Regions from separate parts of the Paenibacillus sp. A3M_27_13 genome, predicted to be linked through region 1. Evidence: predicted binding sites of a transcription regulator. Region 1 holds the regulator's gene; each other region holds the start of a gene.

Region 1 (5,071 bases):
CTTTTTATTTTCCATCGCTTCGGCCACAGGAAACATAGCCTCAGACCACCATTGATTCAGTGCTGAATTGGAACGATCTGCGATATCCAACTTAATGGTGCGGCTGCCAATGATGGATTGTCCTTTTTGCTTAACCACATCGACCAATTTGGCCACATCCGCCTGCGGTTTGAGATCTAGTTTCAATACAACCTGATCCTGTTTAATATCTATTTGAGCGCTTGTCACGCCTGGATATTGAGATACCAGTTTTTCCAGAGGACTTTGCATTGTAACCTGACGGTAAATGAACCATCCCCCAAATAGCAGCAAAGCTGCCAAAACTGCCGCCACAACGATAGGAACTGCACGCAATTTCAAACAACATCCTCCTCTCAAAATGTAAAACTCAGAAGAAACGGGACGAATGTCAACAAACAACCAAATTGCATGATCTTATAGTGATCAGCAATTCTTTTTTCTATCATTTTTGTCTATCACTTATAAAATATAGTATATCATAACGTATATCTAATATCGAAGGCAATGTGTGGAGGAGTTGTGATGAGGCAAAATCTTTGGTTATGGTGGAGGCGAGACGCTGCGTGTAGGATTTGATCTTACGATCGCTGTTGCCCGCCACAAAGATGAATTTGACCTAGGAGAGAAGATGGATAGGTAAAGATGCTTCACTGGCTTTCAGCCAGCTTTACGGCATAGCAAAACTAAAAGACGTAAATACGATTTTTGTCGTATTTACGTCTTTTTCTTGAGTTTTTAATCATTTACTAGTCATTCATTCAACATTTGCCAATCCTCACACCAGCTCAGTTATTGGGCAAAGTATATTTCACACCCGTCGCTACCCCATCTGAGAAACGATAAAAGGTGTAGTAATGATGACTTCCATCATCGTAAAACAACTGCCACACATATTCGCCATTGAACACACTCGGCTGAAGCCTTACAATTTTTGCACCTGGAAGCTGCTGCTGAATTATTGCCGTCATTTTTTGCTCATCGACTCCGTTCTTCAGCAACTCGGTGTGAACACCGCTATTATCTGCGACAGGTACGTTAGGTTGTCCTTCCACTTTTTGAAAAGGAACCCACACCATTATATTTTCATTCTGTGCATTTTTCCCTTGAACCACCCAATATACCTGATCCCACACAGACTTCCATGTTTGAGTCGTGCTAACCAGACCACCTGATTGCTTGGCCTTAATGATAGCGGCATTTTTCTCAGCCACCTGGTCTTGAGTAACATAGGAATAATACCAGAAAATGCTGACCAGGATCAGTATCACGGCCAAAATGGCGACCGCTATCCATTTTTTCTTATTTTTCAAACCTGTGCTTCCTCTCTAAGGGGATGTGACACCTAAATTAGCGCGACAGCAGCCCTTCAAAGGCGGCTTGTGCCTCATGTTTGATACGTTCCTCGTCCATAGTCAGGCATTCGCCGTTTTTCACAACCTGGCGACCGTCTACCCACACATGAGCCACGTCCTTGGCGCTTGCAGAGTATACCGCATGGGAAATAAGATCTGTACGCGGCAAGAAATGTGCCTGATTCAGATCCAACGCGATAAAGTCAGCCTTGTTGCCTGCTGCCAACGCTCCTACTTCTTTTAAACCAATCGACTTTGCACCGTATTCTGTTGCCAGACGCAGCGCTTCACTTGCAGGAACTGCCGTAGGGTCACCGGATACACCCTTGTGAATAAGTGCCGCCAGACGCATTTCCTCGAACATATCCAGGTTATTATTGCTGGCAGGACCATCCGTTCCGAGAGAAACAGTAACCCCTGCACGCAGCAATTCAGGCACTCTGGCCACACCACTTGCCAGCTTCAAGTTGCTACCAGGATTATGTGAAACCGCTACACCACGTTCAGCCAGTAAAGCTATTTCTTCGTCGTTCAAATGAACGCCATGGGCAACAAGCGAAGGACGGGAGAAAAAGCCAAGCTTATCTAAGTGTGCAACTGGACGCAAACCGTAGTCGCGTACGTTTTGCTCCACTTCGGCGATCGTCTCAGACATGTGCGTATGCAGTGGCAAGTCCAGATCATGCGCAGCTTGTACGAATTTTTCAATAAACGCAGGTGGACATGTGTATGGCGCGTGCGGAGACATCATCGTTGTAATACGCCCGTCTGCTTTACCATGCCAGTTACGCGCAAAAGTCACGGCCTCAGCCAGCTTGATTCGCTGTTCTTCTTCCGAGCAAAGTCCAATTGCTCCACGCATCAGACTTGCACGAATACCTGACTCTTCAGCTACACGAGCCACCTCATCCATATGATCGTACATATCCAGGAAGGTCGTTGTTCCACCTTTCAGCATTTCCAGCACAGACAAGGACGTACCCCAGTACACGTCCGTAGATGTAAACTTGGCTTCCATAGGCCACATTTTCTCCTGAAGCCATACTTGAAGTGCCAAGTCATCTCCATGCCCACGCAGCAGAGACATCGCCGCATGACCATGAGTATTAATCAGACCAGGTAAAAACAATAGCCCCTTACCATCGATCGCTTCCGTCTCTTCCTCACCCGCAGGCAAAGTTTCGCCAATATAAGTAATACGGCTATCCTCCACAATCATAAAACCATGGACTACCCCAGCTTCTGATCCATTTACGGCAAAAGAGCCGTTTTTAATCATCCATTTATTCACTGTCATATTGTGTTTCTTCCTTTCCGTCCTCCAAATAATAAGCGAGGCTAAGCAAATCAGTTGTAAAGTCTGTGGCATGAATCCGAATGTTGGCCGGTGCCTTGAGAGTAGTCGGTGCAAAGTTCAGGATCGCTCCAATTCCGCTCTCAATAAGCCTGTCAGCCACGTGCTGTGCTTCAAAATCAGGTACGGTAATAATCCCGATTCGAATGTTTTTTTCTTTCACAGTCGCTTCCAGTTCATCCATCGGTTGAACGACCAATGTATTGATCTTGGTCCCTACCTTATCCGGAAACGCATCAAATACTGCGACAATCTTCATATTGTCTTTTAAATAAGCGTTATAATTCGAAAGGGCTTGCCCCAGATTACCCGCACCGACCAATACGACATTAATTTGCTGGTCGATTTTCAGGATATGGCGTATTTTCTCAATTAGATAAGAAACATCATAACCGATACCCTTCCGACCAAAATCTCCAAAATAGGCGAGATCTTTACGGATTTGGGCCGGGTTCAAATCTAGCCTCTGTCCCAACTCTTGAGAAGAGACCGTAGCCACCTCCCGTTTGTGAAGTGCATTCAGATAACGTAAATATACGGGTAACCTCCGTACGACAGCCTCTGAAATTTTATCTGATTTCATACTTGCTCCCCCTAATTGTAACGAACATACTTAGTGTCCGTCCGTTATGCCTCTGTCTCCGGGGCGGATTGGAGCCATTCGGCGATGCGGGGCACCATTTGCTCCGATGGCATATGCTCCATTTTTGGTCCCGGTAACGAGTACAAAAAGTGCTTTCCGTAATAGGATTCGATCACACGCGTATCGTAAACGATAACGACCCCGTGGTCACTCGCTGTACGTACTAACCGACCAAATCCCTGTTTGAAGCGAATGACCGCTTGTGGTACAGACAGCTTCATAAATGGATTCTTCTTCTGCTGCTGAAGCAGCTCGCTTTTTGCCTCCAGCAACGGGTGATTCGGCGGTTGAAACGGCAAGCGAACAATGGCCAGACAAGTCAGAGCCTTTCCTGGAATATCGACGCCTTCCCAGAAGCTGCTGGTTCCCAGCAATACAGAAGCTTTGGCTTCCTGAAAACGGCGGGTTAGCTTGCTGCGACTCCCACTGTCCACACCTTGTCCCAGCACAGTAATTTCGCTGGATGCTAAGGCCTCTTTGAGCGGCTCATACACTTGCCGGAGCATCCGATAGGAAGTAAACAGAACGAGCATTCTCCCCCGCGTCGCCTGAGCAGTCGCTCCTAGAGAGCTAACGAGCATATCTACAAAGTGTGCATCTCCTACACTGCCCTTCACGCTTGGGAAATCCCGTGGAATGACCAGCAACACCTGATCCCTGTAATTAAAGGGTGACGGGAGCTGCGAAGTCATCAGCCGCTCTTGATCTGCGGCCTCCTGCAAGCCGAGCTGATCGATCATGTACTGAAACGACTTATCTACCGATAAGGTAGCAGACGTCAGAATAATGCTTCTTTTTTTGTCAAAAAACATTTCTTTCAACTGGCGGCTCACATCGACGGGCACCGCATAAAATTGCAATGATTTACTACGGAATTGCCCACTCGCTTCGAGCCAGTATACGGTTGTTTCATCATCGAGTCGGATAAAAAAGCGCAAATTTTCTCGGATTCCCGCCAAATCCTTGAGCAGACCCGTGATATCTGTAATAAGGCTATCTGCCGCATAATCGTCATGTTCTTCCTTGACGTCCAGCATCAGCTTGTCGCCCTTACGCAAAATTTCGCTCATCGTTACATATAGCTGATTTTCCAAAGCCCCCGCCTGATCCCACTTTGCAGGCTTGGCCGAAGGTTTGAGACGGGAAGAAAACTGTCCTGTTTCACCCGGTGTCGCATCGCTTCGCTCTGGCAACATGCCAAACAGCTTGTCGCTTAGCAGGTCCCAAGTTTCCTTAACCTCTAACACGAGCGGATACATCTGGTCGATGGTTGAAGCCCAATCCGCCGACTTCTCGTGTCCCGATTTTGCCAACTGTTGACGAAGTGAAGGCAGTTGTCCATTCTTGCTGTCTTTGAACAGTCGCGTCAGTGTATGCACGAGTGTGAAATATTTCATATGCATACCTAGGTGCTTACCAGCTACTTCCTCCAGGTGATGGGCTTCATCAATCACCAGATGTTCATAGCTCGGCAACAACTGGTGACTGGCTTTGACGTCTGTGAACAACTTAGAGTGATTCGTAATAACGACATCCGCTATCCCTGCTTCATGGCGTGCACGATGATAATAACATTTGCGGAACCATGGACAAGAACGACCAAGACAGGACTCTGAATCACTCGCCACCGTTTCCCAGAAATCCCCTCCACGGTTGCTCAGATTCAGTTCTTCATCATCACCGGTTTCTGTTAGCGTCAAC
Region 2 (5,071 bases), on a different contig from region 1:
TATGTCTGTCTATTCACATAATGCCGTAACACCAGCGAATCAGGAGGTTTCTCTGGATACTTACACCGGTAAGGTGCTGGTTATTGCGAATACCGCCAGTAAATGTGGACTTACCCCGCAATATGGGGATTTGCAAAAGCTTTATGACGAATATAAGGATCGGGGATTAGTTGTATTAGGATTTCCTTGCAACCAATTTGGCGGTCAGGAGCCGGGCAGCAGCGAGGAAGCGGCTGAATTTTGCCAATTGAATTATGGGGTTAGTTTCCCTATATTCGCCAAAGTGGACGTCAACGGACCGGATACAGCGCCTCTGTTTGAATATTTAAAAAAGCAACAGCCTGGAGAACAGGAAGATGGGACAATTCAGTGGAATTTCACGAAATTCATTGTGAATCGTGAAGGTGTACCTGTGGGTCGTTTTGAACCGAAGGAGTCACCTGAAGCGATGAAAGCAGCTATTGAGCAATTGCTATAGTAGCTTCGCTTTAATTCCAACGTATATGTTTAAAAAGGGTCTGATTTCCGGAATGTCTCCGGGAAACGGACCTTTTTTGTTCTCTACATATGCATTTGTCTAAGGTGTGTTGCATCATGTGAAGGTCGATTCCAAGGGCATAATCAGGAGGCTTACAGGGAAAACTGGATGGAGCAAAGAAACATTTCAGCAAACGACTGAACTCGTATATCCTTTCTTTTTTAAATGTGGACAAATTGTGAATATCTTAAAAAGCTATTGTAATGTGAAAAATATCACACTATAATAAGCGCATGAAGTGAAATAAATCACAAACGCTAACGAGCCGTTTACGTGAAACTATTCACAATTATTATACATTTTATGCCCACACACCAAGGAGGAATTTAACATGAAAGTAGCAGTTATCGGATGTACACACGCAGGCACGGCAGCTATCGTCAATACAGCTAAATGTTATCCAGATGCCGAAATTACCGTTTATGAGCGTAATGATAATATTTCATTCTTATCTTGTGGTATTGCTCTGTACGTAGGTGGTGTCGTCAAAGATCCGCACGGACTGTTTTATTCGTCTCCAGATCAACTGGCTGACTTGGGTGTAGAGACCAAGATGCTTCATGAGGTAACGAGTGTGGATACGGCAGGCAAGACGCTGCATGCACGTAATCTCCAAACAGGTGAAGAATTTACAGACACATTTGATAAATTAATTGTGACTACAGGATCATGGCCCATTATTCCGAAGCTGGAAGGCATTGAACTTGATCATATTTTGCTCTGTAAAAACTATAATCATTCGAATGATATCATTGAGAAAGCCCAGCACGTACAGAACATTACAGTCGTCGGAGCAGGATACATTGGTGTTGAACTGGTAGAAGCGTTCCAAATGAACGGTAAAAATGTAACACTGATCGACAGTGCTGATCGTATATTGAATAAGTATTTGGACCATGAGTATACAGACCGGATTGAAAGTTCCCTGAAGGAGCATGGCATTAAGCTGGTACTTGGCGAGACGGTGAGTCGTTTTGAGGGTACGAACGGTAAGGTAAGTAAAGTCGTGACCTCTAAAGGAGAATATGAAACAGAGCTTGTTATTCTCTGTATCGGTTTCCGACCTCAAACGGATCTGCTCAAAGGTCAGGTAGATATGTTGCCTAACGGTGCGATCATTGTGGATAACTATATGCAAAGTAGCTGCCCGGACGTGTTTGCAGCAGGTGACAGTTGTGCAATCCGCTATAATCCGACAGGCAAAACGGCTTATATCCCTTTGGCAACCAACGCAGTTCGTATGGGTACGCTGGTAGCACGTAATCTGGTACAACCAACCATTGCCTACATGGGAACCCAAGGAACTTCGGGTATCAAAATTTACGAAGACAATATTGCAGGAACAGGCATGACGGAAGCGGCGGCAACGGACGAAGGCATGACTGTAGAAGCTGTAACCATTGAAGACAGCTACCGGCCTGAATTTATGCCAACCTCCGAAAAGGTATTACTGAAAGTGGTATATGAGCAGGAGACACGGAGAATTTTGGGGGCACAAATTATGTCGAAGGTGGATTTGACGCAATCCATTAACACGCTATCCGTAGCCATTCAAAATCATATGACCATTGACCAGTTGGCCTTTGTCGATTTCTTCTTCCAGCCACATTATAACAAGCCTTGGAATTTCCTGAACGCAGCAGGTTTACAAGCATTGCCTACAATATCCGAACGGAACCCAGTTACTGTATAATTCGGTTTGTCTGTGACATTGTTCATAAGTTTGTCAACAATCTGAGACGTATGGACGAATCCTTATAGTACAATATAGAGTAGCATAAGGATTAGGGGGTAAGTAGCTTATGGATTTGTTTTATATCCTTTTTCTTGTAGTCGTAGCGCTGGTAGGCCTCGGTGGAGTTATTTGGTTCTTGAGAGCAGTTGAAAAGGAAGAATACAACTAAATGCAAAGCGCGTAGTAGCGCAGTAGATGTAATAATACAGAAAAGACAGTCCTTTTTCCAAGGGCTGTTTTTTTAATGCTTGATAAAGTGATTTTTTTCACAAACATAATCACTGATTTTAAATAAAATATGAAAGAAGAACATTTTAGTGAAAAGATATTAAAGGAGCGGGGACATATGGCGAGCTATAAACCGGGGCAAATTGCCGAAAAGACGGTGGAAACAGGAGTGGCCAAGGCGAACAACCCGTGGACTGTGGCGGTGGTACTGGGATTTTTGGCAGGTGCATTTATTGCACTCGGGTTTTTGCTGGATATACGTGTTATTGCAAGTGCGCCTAAAGAATGGGGAAGCATTGCCACCTTTATTGGAGCTGCGGTGTTCCCTGTAGGTCTGGTATTAGTTTTGATCGCCGGCGGAGAATTGCTGACCGGCAATATGATGGCGGTTCCTTTGGCGAGATGGGCAGGACGGATTAAGACAGGGGCCATGCTTCGTAATTTGGCGATTATTACGCTCAGTAATTTTGCGGGTGCGTTATTCGTTGCTTTTTTCTTTGGCCATGTGCTGGGTTTGACAGAAACGGGCCCTTACCTGGACAAAGTGGTGGATATGGCAGGACATAAGCTACATGAAAGCTTTTTGCAGTCTTTTATATCGGGTATAGGATGTAACTGGCTCGTAGCACTGGCTGTATGGCTGGCTTATAGCACAGACTCAATTGGCGGCAAAATTATGGGGATTTGGTTCCCGACCATGGCCTTTGTCGCTATTGGATTTCAGCACGTTGTTGCCAATATGTTTCTCATTCCGGCGGCTATTTTTGCAGGCCACTTTTCATGGGCAGATTATGTTATGAACTTCATTCCGGTCTGGCTGGGGAATTTGGTAGGAGGTAGCCTGTTTGTGGCTGGAGCCTACTGGTTGGCCTATTTAAAAAAGCCTCAAGCCAACGCACATCCAGTGAATGAATCTCCAACCACTTCTTCGGTTGCACATCAAATCCGTTGAGTGATCCTGCTTAATTACGGCACTTTAAACAGCAATGAACAAAGCAAATCCGCCATGACAGGCCCGGGGGAACGAAACCTGTCATGGCGGATTTTTTTGGGAGTGGTCCATGATTTGGCATGGAGGATGAGTGTGCTCTCGTCCCATAATGCCTTGATCTCTTTTACCCTCGGTAAGATATGATGAAACAGGATGTCGAAAAAAATATGATTCTTAAAAAAATCCGTTTTGCTCTATGCAGCAGACGGATTTTTTAATATTTTGGACTAGCGGCTGTGTGGGAAAATCCTTCTCTTGCCATAGGTCAAAGCTGTGGATATGATAAGATCAGTGTAATTTTTGGAAACGGTAACGGAAAGGAGCATCAACACTATGGATCATCGCAATAGCGCGCCTCCTGAGGCCACGCTTCAACAAGACTTACAAAGGGGACAGCGGATGACGGAGCAGCAGGACGGTATTTTTCCGGCTGTATGCCCGTTAGATTGCCCGGATACGTGTGGGCTCCTGCTTCACAAGGAAAATGGAAAGATAGTCAAGGTCACTGGGAACCCGGATCATCCTATTACCAAAGGCGCTATTTGTAACAAAGTTCGCAATATGACGGAGCGGGTATATGATCCTGATCGGGTGCTCTATCCGTTGAAACGTATAGGCCCCAAAGGACAAGGGAAGTTTGAACGAATTAGCTGGGAGGAAGCGGTCGATACCATTACAGGTCGGTTCAAGGAGCTGATACGTACGGACGGATCGGAATCTATTCTCCCCTACAGCTTTTATGGCAATATGGGCGTATTGAGTGTGGATGGAATGGATCGCCGATTTTTTAATGCGCTGGGTTCAAGCCAACTGGATCAGACGATTTGCAGCGTGGCTGGGAATGAAGGCTGGGCATCCGTTATGGGCTTTAAGGGCGGCACCAGCCCGGAGGACACGGAGGATGCAGACCTCATTATTGTGTGGGGTGGAAATGTCATTAGCACCAACATGCATCAGGTCGTTTTGGCTGAGAAGGCACGTAAAAAGGGTGCTAAGGTGGTCGTTATTGACGTTCATCGCAACCGGACGGCGCAATGGGCGGATTGGTTCATTCCGTTATATCCGGGGACGGATACGGCGCTCGCGCTGGGTGTTATGAATGTGCTGTTCGCTCAGGGACTGACGGACGACGAATTTTTACATCGCTACACGGTAGGCCATGAGGAACTGCGCGAGCATGTTAAGACATATTCACCAGAGCGAGTTTCGCGGATTACCGGCGTGCCGGAAGCAGATATTATCCGTTTAGCGGAAATGTACGGAACTGCGCGAGCAGCGTATATCAATATAGGTAATGGGCTTCAGCATCATGATAATGGCGGTATGAACGTACGTGCGGTTACATGCTTGCCTGCGCTCACTGGACAATGGCTAAAGCACGGCGGGGGAGCGTCACGCTCTAATGGCGCTTATGGCAAATTTAACGGCGCCAATCTGGCGCGTCCTGATCTGCGACAGAACCCGGATGCCCGGGTGATCAACATGAACCGGATCGGAGAAGCGCTGCTACAGAAGGAACAGCCGATTAAGGCGTTATTTGTATACTGCAGTAACCCGGTAGTTGTAGCTCCCGATTCGG
Region 3 (5,071 bases), 880 kb from region 1:
GACAATACGGTTGTGAAAGATGGCTGGTATATTGACGATCTGTCAATTCAGGAGCCAGACACCGTTGCACCTGCTGCGCCGAGCAATTTGACTGCTGAAGCCGATACTGTGGGCAACGTCACACTGGCCTGGAATGCTTCCTCCGATGAAGATGTGAAGCAGTACAAGGTGTATCGTTCTACCCAATCAGGCAAAAATTATACTTCCATCGGTACAACCTCAGCACTGACACTCACAGATACCATCACGGTCGGTGGAGCGACCTATCATTATGCAGTGGCGGCTGAGGATTATAGTGGCAATGAAGGAATCAAGTCGAATGAGGCTTCTCTGAGAGTAGACGTGCCGGATACGCTGTATAGCGATCATTTTGACGGCAGCTCGGATAATGGCTGGACTCATTCCGGTACCAAGGATGAGTGGGAACGTGGCATTCCGAAGGAAGTAGGACCAGAAAGCGCAGTGTCCAGACCAAATGTGTGGGCAACCGATCTTGATAGCAATTATGAGAACGGAGCTGAATTTTCGCTGGTTTCTCCAAAAATTAATTTACAGGCTGTACGCAATGCAACACTGACCTTCAATCACTGGTTTGAAATTGAGGCCGGCTATGATTACGGTTATGTGGAAGTGTCCAAAAACAATGGCGACACGTGGAGCGAGCTGGGCAAGTTCTCTCACAATACGAATGGGAAAAAGTGGACTCCGGTTTATTACAATCTGGATAGCTACACCGGCAATGAGATCCAAATTCGCTTCCGTTTGAAATCGGATAACAGTGTGAACAAGAACGGCTGGTACATTGACGATTTCCGTGTGTTGGGCATTCCAGCTGCGACAGTGACCAAGGACATTGTACCTGAGTCGAATACCAAGCTGGAAAAAGCGGAAGAACAATTCCCACTGTACAAAATTACAAGCACTGAAAAGAGTGAATTCCAGGAGAAAGTGAAGCCGGCAGAAACAACGGTGGAGAGTGGACGTGTCGGGCTCGACAGTCTTCCAGCCAGCGCTACGGTTACGGTATTGGAAACCGGACGTTCGGTGAAAACGGATCCGACCACGGGCAAATACAGCTTCACCCATGTAGCAGGCGACTATACGCTGAAGGCTGAAGCCTATGGTTATGTGCCTCAAACGAAAGCAGTCACGATTGAGAATAACAAAGTCATTAGAGCAAACTTTAGCCTTCAGGCCATACCTCACGGTACGATTCACGGGGTCATTACCGACAAGCAATCCGGTGAACCGATCCAAAAAGCGAAAGTGTTGGTGCTGGAGGATGCACGTATTGCTCCGGTAGAGACGAATGAGGCTGGAGAATTTACGCTGGACGTGCTGGAAGGAACATACACATTGTCCATTTCAGCTGAGAATTATTATAGCGACAGTGTATCCGTTATTGCTCCTCCGAATGGTAGCGTGGAAGCGAATGTCACGTTGAAACCTTTCATCGGGTTCCAGGGAGGCATCGCCTACGATGACGGGACAGGAGAAAATGCCAGAGCCTTTAACGCGGCAGGCAATTCATGGGCAGTCAGAATGACGCCTGAGTCGGAAGTGGCTCAAGTGACAGGAGCATCGCTTTTGTTCTGGAACTCTGCCTTCCCGAATCCGGGAGGAACGGCATTCCAATATTCTGTCTATGACGCCTCCGGTGCGGCAGGAGCGCCTGGACGATTATTGGCTGGTCCATTCGACGGGACTGCCGTGCGGGACGAGTCACAATGGACGACGGTGCAGCTTCCAGAGCCGGTGACGGTTCAAGGTGACTTCTACATCGTATATACACAGTCTGCTGTAGGCACACAGTCGCCGGGTCTTGCTACAGATGAGAGTGGCCCGAATGCACTTCGCAGCTGGCAAGGTGTAAGCGGCGCATGGAGCCAATCACCTGAGGAGGAAGGGAATTACATGATCCGGGCTATCGTCAGATATCCGGTGAATGCTCCAACGATTACGACTCCTACGAAGGCTACGTATACGCAGGAAGAGTCGATTACCGTAACAGGAACTTCCCCGGCAGAAGGAGCCGATATTCAGCTCTTTAACGGTAAGGAGCTGGCTGGCACAACGAAAGTGAAGGATCGCCACTTCAGTTTGTCGGTTGATCTTCAACCAGGAGCTAATCCGCTAAGTGTTCAAGCAGCGGTATACGGCAAATTAACGGATCGTTCCGAAACGGTGGTTGTGACACTCGATCAGACTAAACCGGGTCTGATCCTGACTTCACCTGATGAAGGGGCCCGTACAAACGCGGGTGTAGTCAGTGTAGTCGGTACCGTGTATGACGAGTTCCTCACCGAATTGACGATTAATGGTGAGCCCGCTGAATTTGGAAGTGACGGCAGCTTTAACAAGCGGTTGCTTATCAACGAAGGTGAAAATCAAATTACGGTGACGGCCAAGGATCTTGCCGAAAACGAAACAAGTGTTACGCGCTCGGTGTATGTCGATACAGCTCTGCCGAAGCTTGAAAACATTAGCCCTGCTGAGGATGTGCGTATTACTCCAGGGCAGCCGGTACGAGTATCCTTTGACAGTGCATCCGGTTTGGAGGCGTCCTTCCATGTGGAGCTGCCTTTCAACCTGTCCACTTTGGGCCGCAACGATATTCCATTAAATGAAACTTCGTCAGGCCACTATGAAGGTACTTATTTCACTTCATCTTCTCTGAATCTGGAAGGCGGAGTCATCGTGATCCGGGTAAGGGATGCAGCGGGAAATGAAGTGGAGACGGAGGCACCGGGAAGATTGTATGTAGCCAATGGTGGAGGACAGAACCCTGATCCGAATCCATCCAATGAGAAGCCGGTAGCCATTATTCAGGCTAATGAATCAGCTAAGAAGAACAAAAATGTACAATTTAACGCCAAAGCTTCCCGTGATGTAGACGGTGAGATCGTTAGTTACAGCTGGAATTTTGGCGATGGCGATACGGCGGTCGGTTCCAAGGTGAAACATAAATTCACCACAGCTGGAACGTATACCGTAGAGCTAACGGTGACGGATAATGACGGCGCAAGTGGTAAGACTGTGCATACGATCACGATCCGTTAACAGCCAGTAGGAAAGGAAATGCTTCTTTTAGAATAACAATGAAGGCCCACAGCAAGCCACGGTTTATAGAGGCTGCTGTGGGCCATTTTTAAATTGTCGAACCGTTCAAGAAGCGGTACAATGAGTAGAACTCTATAAAGTGAATCGTTTCACAATAATATTTTTTTAGCAGGAGAGGATCCTATTGATTCATTTGCAAAAAGAAAGCGGACGTATCCGTCTAGAGCTGGATGCCTATTTTATGGGGGAAGATATCATTGTACTCATTTCAGGCGGTGATCAGCCTCATTTGGGAACGATTACAGCAGGGGCCAGACTCGAGCCGATTCAAACTGTGCAATTGCAAAATCACAAGGAGTTTTATATTACCGAAGAAATTGCAGTTCGCTTGCGAAAAGAGTTTGCAGGCAATTTTGCCATTTGCTGCGGGGCACATTTAGATCATGCAACCAAGGACGAAATCCGGGTGCTGACAGATATGGCTATACAACTGGGGAAAGAGCTCATTGGAGAACTCAAGCAAGCACGCTAGTAGCATACCTTTTTAAGTGAACTCCCGAAAGAGCAGATTGCGATATGGGTACTTACTAAAGGGATACTTAAATAGCAATGCAAAGCCATCATCCTCAATTTGTACGGATTTCAGCGCAGAGGATGGAATCAAACTACGGATCATGACATGAACTGCACGCTGGTCTTGTCTGTTGATCGCTTTGGCAAAGGCAGAAGCAAAACATGGATTGCGTGCCAATTCGCGATACAGTGGAAAAACGGCTTTTGCAATGGCGCGATGAACTCTCGGCTCAAACGTAAACTGCACAGTCCCCGGTGGAATCGTCGTTCCATTCGTATAATAGAGCATCGGTGGCTGAGCTAAAAAGGAAATAAAGTAGCCGATGCCATTCGTGCCTAAGCCTTGTTTGGCGGCAAATGGCGCTACTGAGCAGAGAAGGGATTTCATCCGATCCAAATTGCCTTGAACGACAGCTCGTGACCATTGGACGGCAAAAGCACGTCGGGTTGCAATAGCTTTGTAAAAGGGTAGCATGGCAGCGGATATTTTCCTAAGTGTGTCTGCATTTAAACGTTTGTGAGGCGAGCCCTTTCTGCGGGATGTTGCACGATATAGCATAGCTCCGACCTCCTTGGTAGGATGCTCTCATGGAGCGCAATTGATCTGTAACAGGTACAATACTGTATGCCCGGTTACCTCAAAAAGTGATAATATCGCTAGGTTTCTTCTTTTTAACGTTCTAATTTAAAAATTCGAAATAAGTACTGTCCTGATTTGTAAGATTGTGGTACCCTAGAACTTATATAATTGCTATTTTTCGTATTGGAGTTGAATTTAACAGATGAGTGATTTGTACAAGGAGCCTCGATCTTCCGATCCTTTTCAGGAGACGAACGATTATAACGCCCCATTTAACCCGCCCCCAGTAGTTCCACCTACGAATAGTAAAGCTGTTGCCTCGATGGTGCTCGGGATTTTATCTGTTGTCATTCCCTATATTGGGTTGATTATCGGAATTGTGGGTATTATTTTGTCCAGTCTTTCCCTGAAGGAAATTAACCGTCATGGCGAGCAAGGCAGAGGTATGGCCATTGCTGGACTGGTATGTAGTATTATCGGTACACTGATTTATACACTAATCATCATTTTTATAGTTATTGTTTTTATTGTAGCGGCCTCCAGTGGCGATCCGGATATTTTTTCAGACATTTAATCAATTGAAGAATGCTTGAGTCAGACAAACCATTCACGATTTGACGATTGGATGCTATGATAAAAGGAGTCCAATGAAGGAGAGTGAAGCCATATGGCACGTACTCAAACACAAAAAGCGTTGAGCAAGGCAAAACGCGCTGGAATCTATTGCGCGGCACAAAGCCGCAAAACGAATGACCATTATGGCGAGATTTCACAGCACATACGAATGAAGCCGACCAAGCAAGAACAATTACAGAAGATCAAGCATAAGAAGCGAATCGTTCAGAGCGACGCTTCTTT

What was found. The regulator Rex, encoded in region 1, represses fermentation and respiration genes when NADH is low (regulators of the CRP and FNR family bind a similar motif). The targets are predictions, from matches to a motif close to TTGTGAAATATTTCACAA.
Region 2: the regulator Rex is predicted to act here: its motif matches at 2,528-2,545, upstream of NLX82_RS15305 (formate/nitrite transporter family protein).
Region 3: the regulator Rex is predicted to act here: its motif matches at 3,198-3,215, upstream of lpdD (prenylated flavin chaperone LpdD).

What each region holds. Positions count from the first base shown of each region.
Region 1 covers NZ_JANAVE010000001.1:452,773-457,843, forward strand. The annotation lists gene NLX82_RS02065 (hypothetical protein) at 1-360, opposite strand, end outside; gene NLX82_RS02070 (cell wall elongation regulator TseB-like domain-containing protein) at 807-1,331, opposite strand; gene NLX82_RS02075 (amidohydrolase) at 1,369-2,670, opposite strand; gene NLX82_RS02080 (redox-sensing transcriptional repressor Rex) at 2,657-3,310, opposite strand; gene dinG (ATP-dependent DNA helicase DinG) at 3,355-5,071, opposite strand, start outside.
Region 2 covers NZ_JANAVE010000003.1:508,898-513,968, forward strand. The annotation lists gene NLX82_RS15295 (glutathione peroxidase) at 2-478, shown strand; gene NLX82_RS15300 (FAD-dependent oxidoreductase) at 870-2,231, shown strand; gene NLX82_RS15305 (formate/nitrite transporter family protein) at 2,620-3,453, shown strand; gene NLX82_RS15310 (molybdopterin-containing oxidoreductase family protein) at 3,826-5,071, shown strand, end outside.
Region 3 covers NZ_JANAVE010000001.1:1,335,304-1,340,374, reverse strand. The annotation lists gene NLX82_RS05950 (S8 family serine peptidase) at 1-3,060, shown strand, start outside; gene lpdD (prenylated flavin chaperone LpdD) at 3,245-3,592, shown strand; gene NLX82_RS05940 (hypothetical protein) at 3,605-4,192, opposite strand; gene NLX82_RS05935 (DUF4190 domain-containing protein) at 4,416-4,787, shown strand; gene NLX82_RS05930 (hypothetical protein) at 4,881-5,071, shown strand, end outside.